One region of the Blautia liquoris genome, then DNA from elsewhere that is predicted to be linked to it. Evidence: riboswitches for the same ligand, from Rfam matches in the RefSeq annotation. Region 1 holds a riboswitch; each other region holds the start of a gene.
The links. A riboswitch is a leader RNA that binds a small molecule or an ion and turns the genes downstream of it on or off. The one in region 1 is predicted to bind cobalamin.

Region 1 (3,284 bases):
GATCAACAAAGCCTATGACACCCGCAACGGAGACAATTGCGCCTGTGAGAATAGCTCCCAGAGACAGCAGAAGCCATTTCATCTTCTGCACGTCAACACCAGATGTCTGAGCCTGCTCATCTCCTAAGGTCATGATATCCATCTGTCTGGAACAGTTCATAGCAATAAGAGTACCTGTCAGTACAAAAGGCAGAATCATCCAGAAATCACGTGGCGTTCTCATGGAGAAGCTCCCCATCTGCCAGAAGACCAGACGCTGCATGTTTTCTTGTGAAACGGACATCAGAATTGTGATCATGGCATTGGCAAACATGGAAAAAGCCATTCCAGTCAGGATAATAGAGTTATTGTGTAGTCCCCTGTCAACCTTTACTGCGACAGCGAGAGAAAGGAAGACGGTGATGATACCTGCTGTCAGCCCGAATACAGGCAGTGTCAGAAACCCAAGAAATGAGAGGTTTAAGACAATCACAAAACTTGCTCCAAGCGCAGCCCCGGAAGAAACTCCCAAGGTAAATGAAGACGCCAGGGGGTTTTGCAGCACAGACTGCATCATGACACCACTTACAGCAAGCCCTCCACCAGAGACAAATGCAAGTAATGCACGTGGGATCCGAGTTTTCAGCAAGATGGAGATTATGGTGTCTTCCACAGGAGCCTGGAACTTTATATGGAATAACTGACCGACAATTACTTTTAAGGTGTCCTGTGGAGCTATAGAAACGCTTCCGATTCCTACAGCAGCAATTAAGGATAAGATGCATAAAAGAATCAGGATGATAAATTTTTTAATATTCTTCATGGTTATTTAAAAGAATCAGGATAAAGTACTTTTGCCATCTGTTCTATGGCAGTTACAACATGTGCGTTTGGCTGTGAGCTTGCATTAGGATCTATGAGAAATACCTGTTTGTTTTTCACCGCATTAATAGCGTCCCAGCCATTGCGATTGAAAATGTCCGACACAGGATCATCCATATAATCGATATTGGTAAAAATGATATCCGGATTTTTATCCAGTACAGATTCCTCAGAGACAGAAACCCAGCCGTCCTGATCTGAAAAGATATTTTTGGCTCCCAGCATTTCTATGATTTCATTCAGATAAGTTCCGTTTCCTATACTCACCAGGTTTGGGGATTCACCGATTTCAAAATAAACTGTTTTAGCCGGTGCATCTTTATCTACTTTATTTTGAAGGTCATTAATTTTTGATTCCATATCTGCTACAAGTTTTTTTGCGCTTTTTTCCGTTTTTGTAACTTGTCCAATAAAAAGAATATCTTTTTTTATATCATCCAGACTGGAAGCGGAAGGGATTGATGTCATCAAAAGACCTAAATCTGTAATGGGCTTAAAGGGATCTTCGCCGCCTGATTTACTCATTCCGGTAGTAAAAATGATATCTGGTTTTAAAGATGAGATACTTTCCACATCTGGGGCCATAATATCGTAAGCCGGCAGGCTCTGATCTACCCCGTCAATGGGAAGAGAGTACTTGTCGACAGCGACAAGCTTGTCCGCTAAACCCAAATCGACGATTGTCTGTGTGATTGCAGGTGCCATCGAGATGATTTTGTCGGAATGTTCTGGTAATACAAAGTCATTTCCCTCACGGTCTTTGATAGTCTTTTCTTCTTTTGCAGTGGAAGCAGACTGACTGGTCTGTGAAGTTGAAGAGCTACGATTGGATCTTGATGCAGCCTCGTTGCCTGCGCAGGCAGAAGTTGTTAATACCATGACTGAAGATAAAAAGACAAGCAGGTATTTTCTGAATTTGTTTTTCATTTGTTGTTTCCTCCTGTTAATGATAAAATCGGTGGTATAAAGCAATATAAAAAACTCCAGCAAAAGCCGGAGTTTCAATATTCAATCAAATTACAAGATAACAATTATGGTGTATGCTGTTGAATTATCATAAACTCCATGACCTGTGAAATTTAATGAAAACAGGCTATTGGCAGGTCTTTCGACTTAGATATCAACACATATACTCGCCTTCCCAAGAGATATAATCCCCCAGTGGCCGTTAAAATCTGAGATATGCTCCATCCATACGGCAGCAGGACTGTTCAGGATTCTCACCCGATTCCCCAAATCCAATAACTATAACTTGTATTACACCATATTTTTATCCGAATGTCAATCATAGCTGAGCGGTTTTAGGCATTATTTTTTATACAAGATCCTTATGGAGTTCAGAACACAGAGGATCGTCACGCCGGTATCCGCAAAGACTGCCATCCACATATTTGCGAATCCAAAAAGTCCGAGGGCCATAACCAGAATTTTCACAGCCAGGGCAAACACCACATTCTGTTTGGAGATGCGGTTGGAAACCCGGGCAATATGAAGAGATTCAGGAATTGCTTCCATGCTTGAGGTCATGAATACGACATCTGCAGCTTCAATCGCAGCATCTGCACCGCTGCCCATAGCAGCACCGACATCGGCGCCTGCGAGAACGGGTGCATCGTTGATCCCGTCTCCGATAAACATAACGGCACCGTTTTCATCGCGAATCTGGGCGAGCTTTGTAACTTTATCCTGGGGAAGCAGCCTTGCATATACTTGTTCAATACCTGTTTCCCCCGCAACGGCATTGGCACTGTCTGTCTCATCTCCGGTGAGCATAGCAGTTTTAATTCCGAGATTTTGCAGTGCGGAAACCGCGGATCTGGCGTCGTCCTTGATAGTATCTGAGATCATAAGTCTTCCAATATATATGCCGTCCAGGGCGACAAATACCTCAGTTCCATAGGATGGGGCGTTGAACGGAGTTTTAATATGAAACTGATCCATAAGCTTCTTATTTCCGCAGATAACTTTTCCCTGTGCAAGAACAGCAAGGACCCCGTGTCCGGCGAGTTCCTCCACAGATTTTGGTTCTGTAATCTCAAGACCTTTTTCTTTTGCTGCAGATACGATACTATGAGCAATTGGATGCGTGGATGTTGATTCCGCAGATGCACATAAAGTGAGAAGTTCTTCCGAGGTAATACCCTTTTCAGGCACTGTCTGCTGGAGGATGAAATTTCCCTTGGTAATCGTTCCTGTCTTATCCATCACAACGGTTTTTATATTATTCATCGCCTCGAGGGACACTCCCCCTTTGAATAAGATGCCTTTTTTGGAGCCGGCACCGATCCCTGAGAAAAATGCCAGTGGCACACTTAATACCAGAGCACAGGGACAGCTGATTACCAGAAATGTGAGTGCTGTATAAACCCAGTGGGACCAATTCCCGGTGATGAGGGAAGGAATAATTGCGGTTCCGGCAGCGA
Region 2 (3,284 bases), 830 kb from region 1:
AATCTTACCGGCTCCAATCACCAGAATTCTCTTATCCGTAAGATCGATAAACATAGGGAAGAATGCTTTGTTCTCACTCATATAATTTCTCCAGTCCGTCCAGACATTCCCGGAAACAATCATTTTCAAGATGATCACGAAGTCCGAACATCATCTTACCCACAACTTTTCCTGCAGAGACATCAATCTGCTCCAGCAGAAGCTGTTGTTCTATCTCCTCAAGGGATGATTTATGCATTTTTTTGCTGATCCGAAGGTTCAGGTCTTTGACTGCCTCTTCCTGCAGTTTCTGTATTCTTGGAATCAGATCTCTGCAGTTATACCAGTTAAAGAAATCTTCCATCTCCTCATCCAGAATCTTCTCTGCCCGAATGATTGCCTCACGGTTTGCATCCTGTGCAGTAATCTTGAAATCATCGATGTCATATAATGTAATATTCTCAATCTCTCCCACTTCTGGCTCAACGTCCCGCGGAACCGCAAGATCAATGACATAAATCGGATGATCCATCTTCCCATTCTGATCAAATAGTTCCCTTCGTATTGTGTAATTCGGGCTCGCTGTAGCGCTCACCACCAGATCGCATCGGGGCAAAAGTTCCATCCTCTCGCCGTAATTAATTCTATTGCAGCCGGCAGGAATCTGTACCACTCCGCTTCTGTACTGACGCACAGTAACCGTGACGGCGGCACCTTCCTCTCTTAATGTCGAGGCCGAAATTCTGCCCATCTCGCCATTTCCGATAACCATGCAGCGCTTGTTCTTAAAATGGTATCCCTGAGATTTCAACATATCCACCGCACGACTTACTGCTGTTGCATTTCCATGGGTAAAAGTCACTCTGCTTTTCACCTTTTTGGCAGCAGTCACTGCTTTCCTGAAAAGCACCTCGAGTACATTATCTGTGCAGTAATTTTCTCTCGCAATAGATAGAGCGTCTTTCACCTGTGACACAATCTGATCTTCTGCAAGGATCATGGAATCCAAGCCACAGGCCAGACGAAAGAGGTGTCTTATTGCGTTATCCCCACTGCGCTGTTCAAAATAGCAGTCATACTCTTTTCTTGATACTCCCTTTAATTCACACAATTCATCTGCCAGAGAGATGCACTCGTCTTGTGCTGTATTAACCCACAACTCCATGCGGTTGCAGGTAGATATAATCACGCATCCGGATACTACGGACTTTTCTGTCAGATATTTCATGGCCTCACCGGCATTTTTTTTCGTAAATGAAAAAGCAGCTCGTATATCCACATCGGCGCGATGATAATCAATGCCGACCATTTGTACACTCATCTTCAATTCCTCCATCGTATTTACAGCACTTATCATAACACACTTTGTTTAAATTCTAAACTCTCTTTTCTCTCTTTTGCGAAATTTACTTATGCATTTTCATGCAAACATGGAGCTCACAACTTTGAGCTCTTGTATATTTCACATTGACTTTTACTCATATAAGCTTTATAATTTTGTTACAATTGAATGCAAAAGGAGCCTGTGTTTTTCATTTTCATAGGATAATAGGGAAGTAGGGGTATGATTCCCCCGCGGTCACGCCGCTGTGATAGTCCTTTGCGCTCATGCGCAAAGTATCCTGTCAATAGATCCACTGGGTAACCGGGAAGGAGACAGATGATATGACTTAAGCCAGAAGACCTGCCTTTTGTATGAGATTTACGCGGTGTCACGAGTGATGGCATCTCGTAAGGCGGCTTTTTTGTATACCCGGCCGTCTGTACGCCCTTCATAATATAAAAACGGAAGCATGATGAGGCGTTTTTTTCATGCACAAAAAGATAATAGGGGGGTATACGTAAAAATGAAAGGAGTAATTATGAACAAGAAACAAAAGAAACTTGTGGCGCTTGCTGCCGCACTGGCGATCAGCTTTGGTATCATACCGGCTGCGAATGCGATGCACATTATGGAAGGATACCTTCCCCCGGTCTATTGTATTGTATGGGGGGTTATCTGTATTCCTTTCTTTGTTGCAGGATTTTTTTCCATCAAAAATACGCTGAATACCAATCGGCGTGCCCTTACAATTCTGGCAATGGCCGGAGCTTTCATCTTCGTGATATCATCACTGAAGATTCCGTCTGTAACCGGAAGCTGCTCTCACATGACCGGAACGGGCCTCGGAGCGATTCTTTTCGGACCTGCCGCTGTCAGCATACTGGGAATCATCGTACTTGTGTTCCAGGCAATTCTTCTGGCACACGGAGGCCTTACAACACTCGGTGCCAACACGTTCTCCATGGCAATCGCAGGACCGTTCCTCTCTTATGGAATCTATAAGCTTTGCATGAAACTCAAAGTCAATAAGCTGGTCTCCATCTTCCTTGCAGCCACTTTAGGGGATCTCTTTACATACTGTATTACAGCTTTCCAGCTGGCACTGGCTCATCCGTCAGAGGCCGGAGGCGTCCCGGCATCCGCTGTGAAATTTTTGGCTGTTTTCGCACCTACCCAGGTCCCGCTTGCGATCCTCGAAGGAATCATCACCGTCCTGATCATCATCGGCCTGGAAACATATGCGAAAAAAGAACTGAAATCCATCGGTTTTATGAAGGAGGCTTAATCTGATGAAAGAGAAAAAAAATACCAAACTTGTAGTGATTCTGCTGATTGTGGCCATACTGATCGCATTCGTTCCACTGTTTGCTTTAAAAGGCGCCGAGTTCGGCGGATCTGATGATGCCGGAAGCGAAGTAGTGGCAGAAGTTGACAGCAGCTATGAGCCATGGGCTGAGCCGATTCTTGAAAAAATTATCGGTGGTGAACTCCCAGGTGAAGTAGAAAGTCTTTTATTCTGTCTCCAGACCGGAATCGGTGTCGGCATCATCGCATACTGCATGGGCCGTCTTGTGGAGCGCAAAAAGCTGGGCAAAGAAGATCAGGATCTGTAATTACCATGGAAAGGGGCAGACTATGATTATTGATAAACTTTGTTATCAGTCAAAACTTCGATATGTCAACGCGGGGGTAAAACTTGCATACAGCATCACCACACTTATTTTATGCATCATCAGCCGTTCCGCACTAATCTCCTGCATTGTGATCGGTGTCAACACCTGGCTTTGTGTCTGCCGCGGAGGAGTTCTTATGCGCCGGTTTCTCAGGCTTATGGGAATTCCTCTGGCCTTTCTTCTCCTGTCTACCATCGCAATCCTTGTAAATATCAGCAGGACCCCACTGGATGCTTATGCCATACCCATCGGAAGTTACTTCATCACCGGAAGCCATGCAGGACTTCACCAGGGAATTTCTCTGATAC
Region 3 (3,284 bases), 1.5 Mb from region 1:
GCGATTGGGTACAGGCGTCAGGCCAAGAGGGAACAAGGTTAGAATCCTTGGCAGTCGTGCTACTGTATGCGCGTAATTTCTCCATATACCATTGTACACATTTTAAAATTGTATGAGAAGGGGAGAGATGGGATTGCGTAAGCCAGGAGACCTGCTTAAAGCTGTTGCCAATTATTACACGCAATGATAAATGGAGTGGGAAATTGTCGTTCTTTTTGTACCCTTTTTATAAAGAGAAATTTCCTATTTATCATGCGCATACTGCGGCAGCGAAGGTAATCGTTAAGATAGCTCTATTTTCTTGTGATTGAAAGCTGAGGTGCAGTGTGATGCTGCATCTTTTTATTATATTGGAAATCTGGTTTTCCATATAATAAAGCCCCTCTGGGGTGTACATATACTTGTGTTACTGTGGGAGGTGATATATTGGGTGAAAGGGTTTCCGTTTGGAGGAAGGCGGAATCCGGGTATACGTTTACAAAAGCACAGGGAAAAGCAATCGAAAAACAAAAAGAATGGACGGCAGATCCGAATTGTCGTGCGATTGGTGAGGGAGCTTTTCAAAATAACAACAAATTACGGCGGGTCATTTTGCCCGAACATGTGAAAGAGGTGGGTGCCCAAAGCTTTGAAAACACGGCACTTCGGAATGTGGAGATGCAGGGAATCGTGTTCGTCAGGAAGGAAGCGTTTTCCAACTGTACCAGACTTAGCCAGGTGCACATTCCCGGAACAGCCAATTTCATAGGCAAACGGGCATTTGCACAGTGCCGGCGTCTGGAGCAGGTTCAATTTGAGCGGGGAAGTCTCTATCAGGAGATTAAGACGGAGACCTTCGCAGGCTGTTCCCATCTGAATTCCATAGTCCTTCCAGATGGGATTACAAGAATCGAACGGCGGGCATTTTACAAATGTACGGCACTAGAGGAGATGAAGTTTCCGACCGGTCTGAAAGAGATTGGCATGGAAGCGTTCTATCAGACGGCATTAAAAGAGCTGATACTGCCGGAGGGGTTGGTAAGGATTGGGGACAGCGCATTCTTAAAATGCAACCAGCTGGAATACGTGCAGATTCCTGACCATGTAAAAGTGATTGAAAAGTGGGCGTTCCACGGTTGTAACCGGCTGAAAGTTCTGGAGATTCCAGGAGATCCGGTAGAAATTGGACCTTGGGTCATCAATAAGGCAGCCAGAATCCGTTGCAGGAAGGGTGGAAAAGTAGACGGTTATTGCCGGAAATCCGGATTTCAGGTAGAATACCTATAGAAGAGAGGAGGGAAAGAAATAATATGTTAAATATTGACAAACCAGATATATAAGATTATACTATAGTTATAAAAGAAAACTGAATATTGAGAAATTTTTGTGGTCAGAGCATACGCTCTGTTTAAAGGAATCCGGTGAGAATCCGGAACAGTTATCCCTGCTGTATGGGGGACGAAAGAAAGCAAGATGCCACTGGAGGATATCCGGGAAGGTGCTTTTGAGTAGGAGGAACCCAAGTCAGAATACGAACACAAAATTCCCAGATGCTACGTCCATAGGCAGAATGGAGGTGTATTTTTTGTACACTCCGATAAGTATTATCGATTATAGTGGGACAGGCGCCGTCCCAGTATGATAGGAACTTTTACGTTAGTAATACTTAACCCGCTTGGAAAAGCGGAGAAAGGAGTAACAATGAGGTTAAAGAATTTAGTTAAGAGGATGGTTGGAGTTGTTCTGGCAATGGTGATGGTATTCTCCATGAGCATGAGTGTGTTCGCGGCACCCAGTGGTACGGTGGATGTAACCATTATAAACAAAGGTAGTACAGTAGCTGAACAAACGGTATCAATCAGCGCTATTCAGGCTGAAGTAGGAACTGACGGACACTATTACACCACAACACCATACACGGATTATGACACAGAGGGGGTCAAGGTTCCGACAGTGGCAGATGCCTTGATTAAGGCATACGCAATGGAAAATAGTTTGAATGCTTTGACTCTCGCAACCTATACTCCCGGTGGTTCATCCACATCGTATGCTATAAGCTATGACTGGGATTTACATCCATATGTTGGGAATCCCGGAATATACTTCTTGTACTTTGATTGGGTTACAACAGCTAACGAAAGCTTTGTGGACAATGGTGATGGCACGACGACTTATACAGGTGATACCTGGATTTTAGATGTTGATGGTAATGAGAGCTCATTATATGCAAGCAATATTGACTTGAGTACGGTGAGTGAGGTTGTATTTGAATATAAGCAAGTTTCTTATACATATCCCAACTCATAAACACTACCTGAGAATCACTGCATTGCTAAAGTTTAATATTTTATAAGAAACACATCGGAGAGGCGTTTAATCGTCTCTCCGATTTTAAAGGAGAAGAGATATGAAAAAAATCAGACAAATTGTGGCGTATTTATGCGCACTTATTTTAATTGCGTCTTCCCTTGTCCCGGCTCAGACGGTGAGTGCTGCCCCGGAGCAGGCCGGAGTAAAGGGCACTTCAACAGATATTGAAGAATTATCCGTTGGTATGGGGAGTTGGTCAAATGTATTCGATCAGAATCTGAATATGTATTCGGCGGAGCAGATTGCGGATAATCTTTTTTATATATGTATGCCGAATCAGGGTACTAACGGTGTAAGATTCACCGGTGTGTTAAGTTCTTCCAGCGCTGAATTAACGGTTACAGATATTGCTGATCCAGCTAATGAGAGGGGGAGAAATACGGCGGTTGAGTATGACTATGGATACAGGCCGATAGAAAATGGAGCGATGGTCGGAAAAAGAATTGAACCAGAGGATGTGGAAGGAAAACGTCCGTTCCATACACTGGAAATGATTCCGCCGGCAGGAGATGGCAAAGCTATGATGTACCTTCCCCTTGGAAGCGGTTGCTATCGGTTGACGGTTACGGATGGCGAACAGATCAAAGATTATTATGTGATTCTGAGTCTTAGAGCTAAAACCAAATCCAGTGTACCCTATGCAAATATGCCAGATGAAATTAGGCTATTGGATAAAGATTACAAAGAATTGGATGAAACATATCAGTATGCTAAAGGCATAACAGACTGGTATAACACGTCTGTTACATGGGGATTCTGTGGATGGCCTGAGAAAGCCATTATTCCGGACAAAATTCCGTCTGTCAGACTGAAGCTTTCAAGGGAAAACCTCAGTACAAGCGATGCGTATTATGAAAAGCCCAGGACTGAGAAGCCGGATTATTTTTATTATCAAAACAACTATTGTTATAGTGTAAATGGTGGCGAGCTGAAGG

Region 2: it holds a riboswitch for cobalamin, as region 1 does, so the genes downstream of both, INP51_RS03235 (energy-coupling factor ABC transporter permease) here and INP51_RS15460 (ABC transporter substrate-binding protein) in region 1, are expected to answer to the same signal.
Region 3: it holds a riboswitch for cobalamin, as region 1 does, so the genes downstream of both, INP51_RS08470 (hypothetical protein) here and INP51_RS15460 (ABC transporter substrate-binding protein) in region 1, are expected to answer to the same signal.

What each region holds. Positions count from the first base shown of each region.
Region 1 covers NZ_CP063304.1:3,390,040-3,393,323, reverse strand. Annotated here, with positions in the region: gene INP51_RS15465 (FecCD family ABC transporter permease) at 1-802, opposite strand, end outside; gene INP51_RS15460 (ABC transporter substrate-binding protein) at 805-1,788, opposite strand; cobalamin riboswitch at 1,943-2,143, opposite strand; gene INP51_RS15455 (heavy metal translocating P-type ATPase) at 2,170-3,284, opposite strand, start outside.
Region 2 covers NZ_CP063304.1:705,424-708,707, reverse strand. Annotated here, with positions in the region: gene INP51_RS03245 (precorrin-2 dehydrogenase/sirohydrochlorin ferrochelatase family protein) at 1-81, opposite strand, end outside; gene hemA (glutamyl-tRNA reductase) at 74-1,300, opposite strand; cobalamin riboswitch at 1,480-1,685, shown strand; gene INP51_RS03235 (energy-coupling factor ABC transporter permease) at 1,842-2,588, shown strand; gene INP51_RS03230 (energy-coupling factor ABC transporter substrate-binding protein) at 2,593-2,916, shown strand; gene cbiQ (cobalt ECF transporter T component CbiQ) at 2,939-3,284, shown strand, end outside.
Region 3 covers NZ_CP063304.1:1,844,044-1,847,327, reverse strand. Annotated here, with positions in the region: cobalamin riboswitch at 1-173, shown strand, start outside; gene INP51_RS08475 (leucine-rich repeat domain-containing protein) at 427-1,266, shown strand; cobalamin riboswitch at 1,349-1,534, shown strand; gene INP51_RS08470 (hypothetical protein) at 1,681-2,286, shown strand; gene INP51_RS08465 (coiled-coil domain-containing protein) at 2,387-3,284, shown strand, end outside.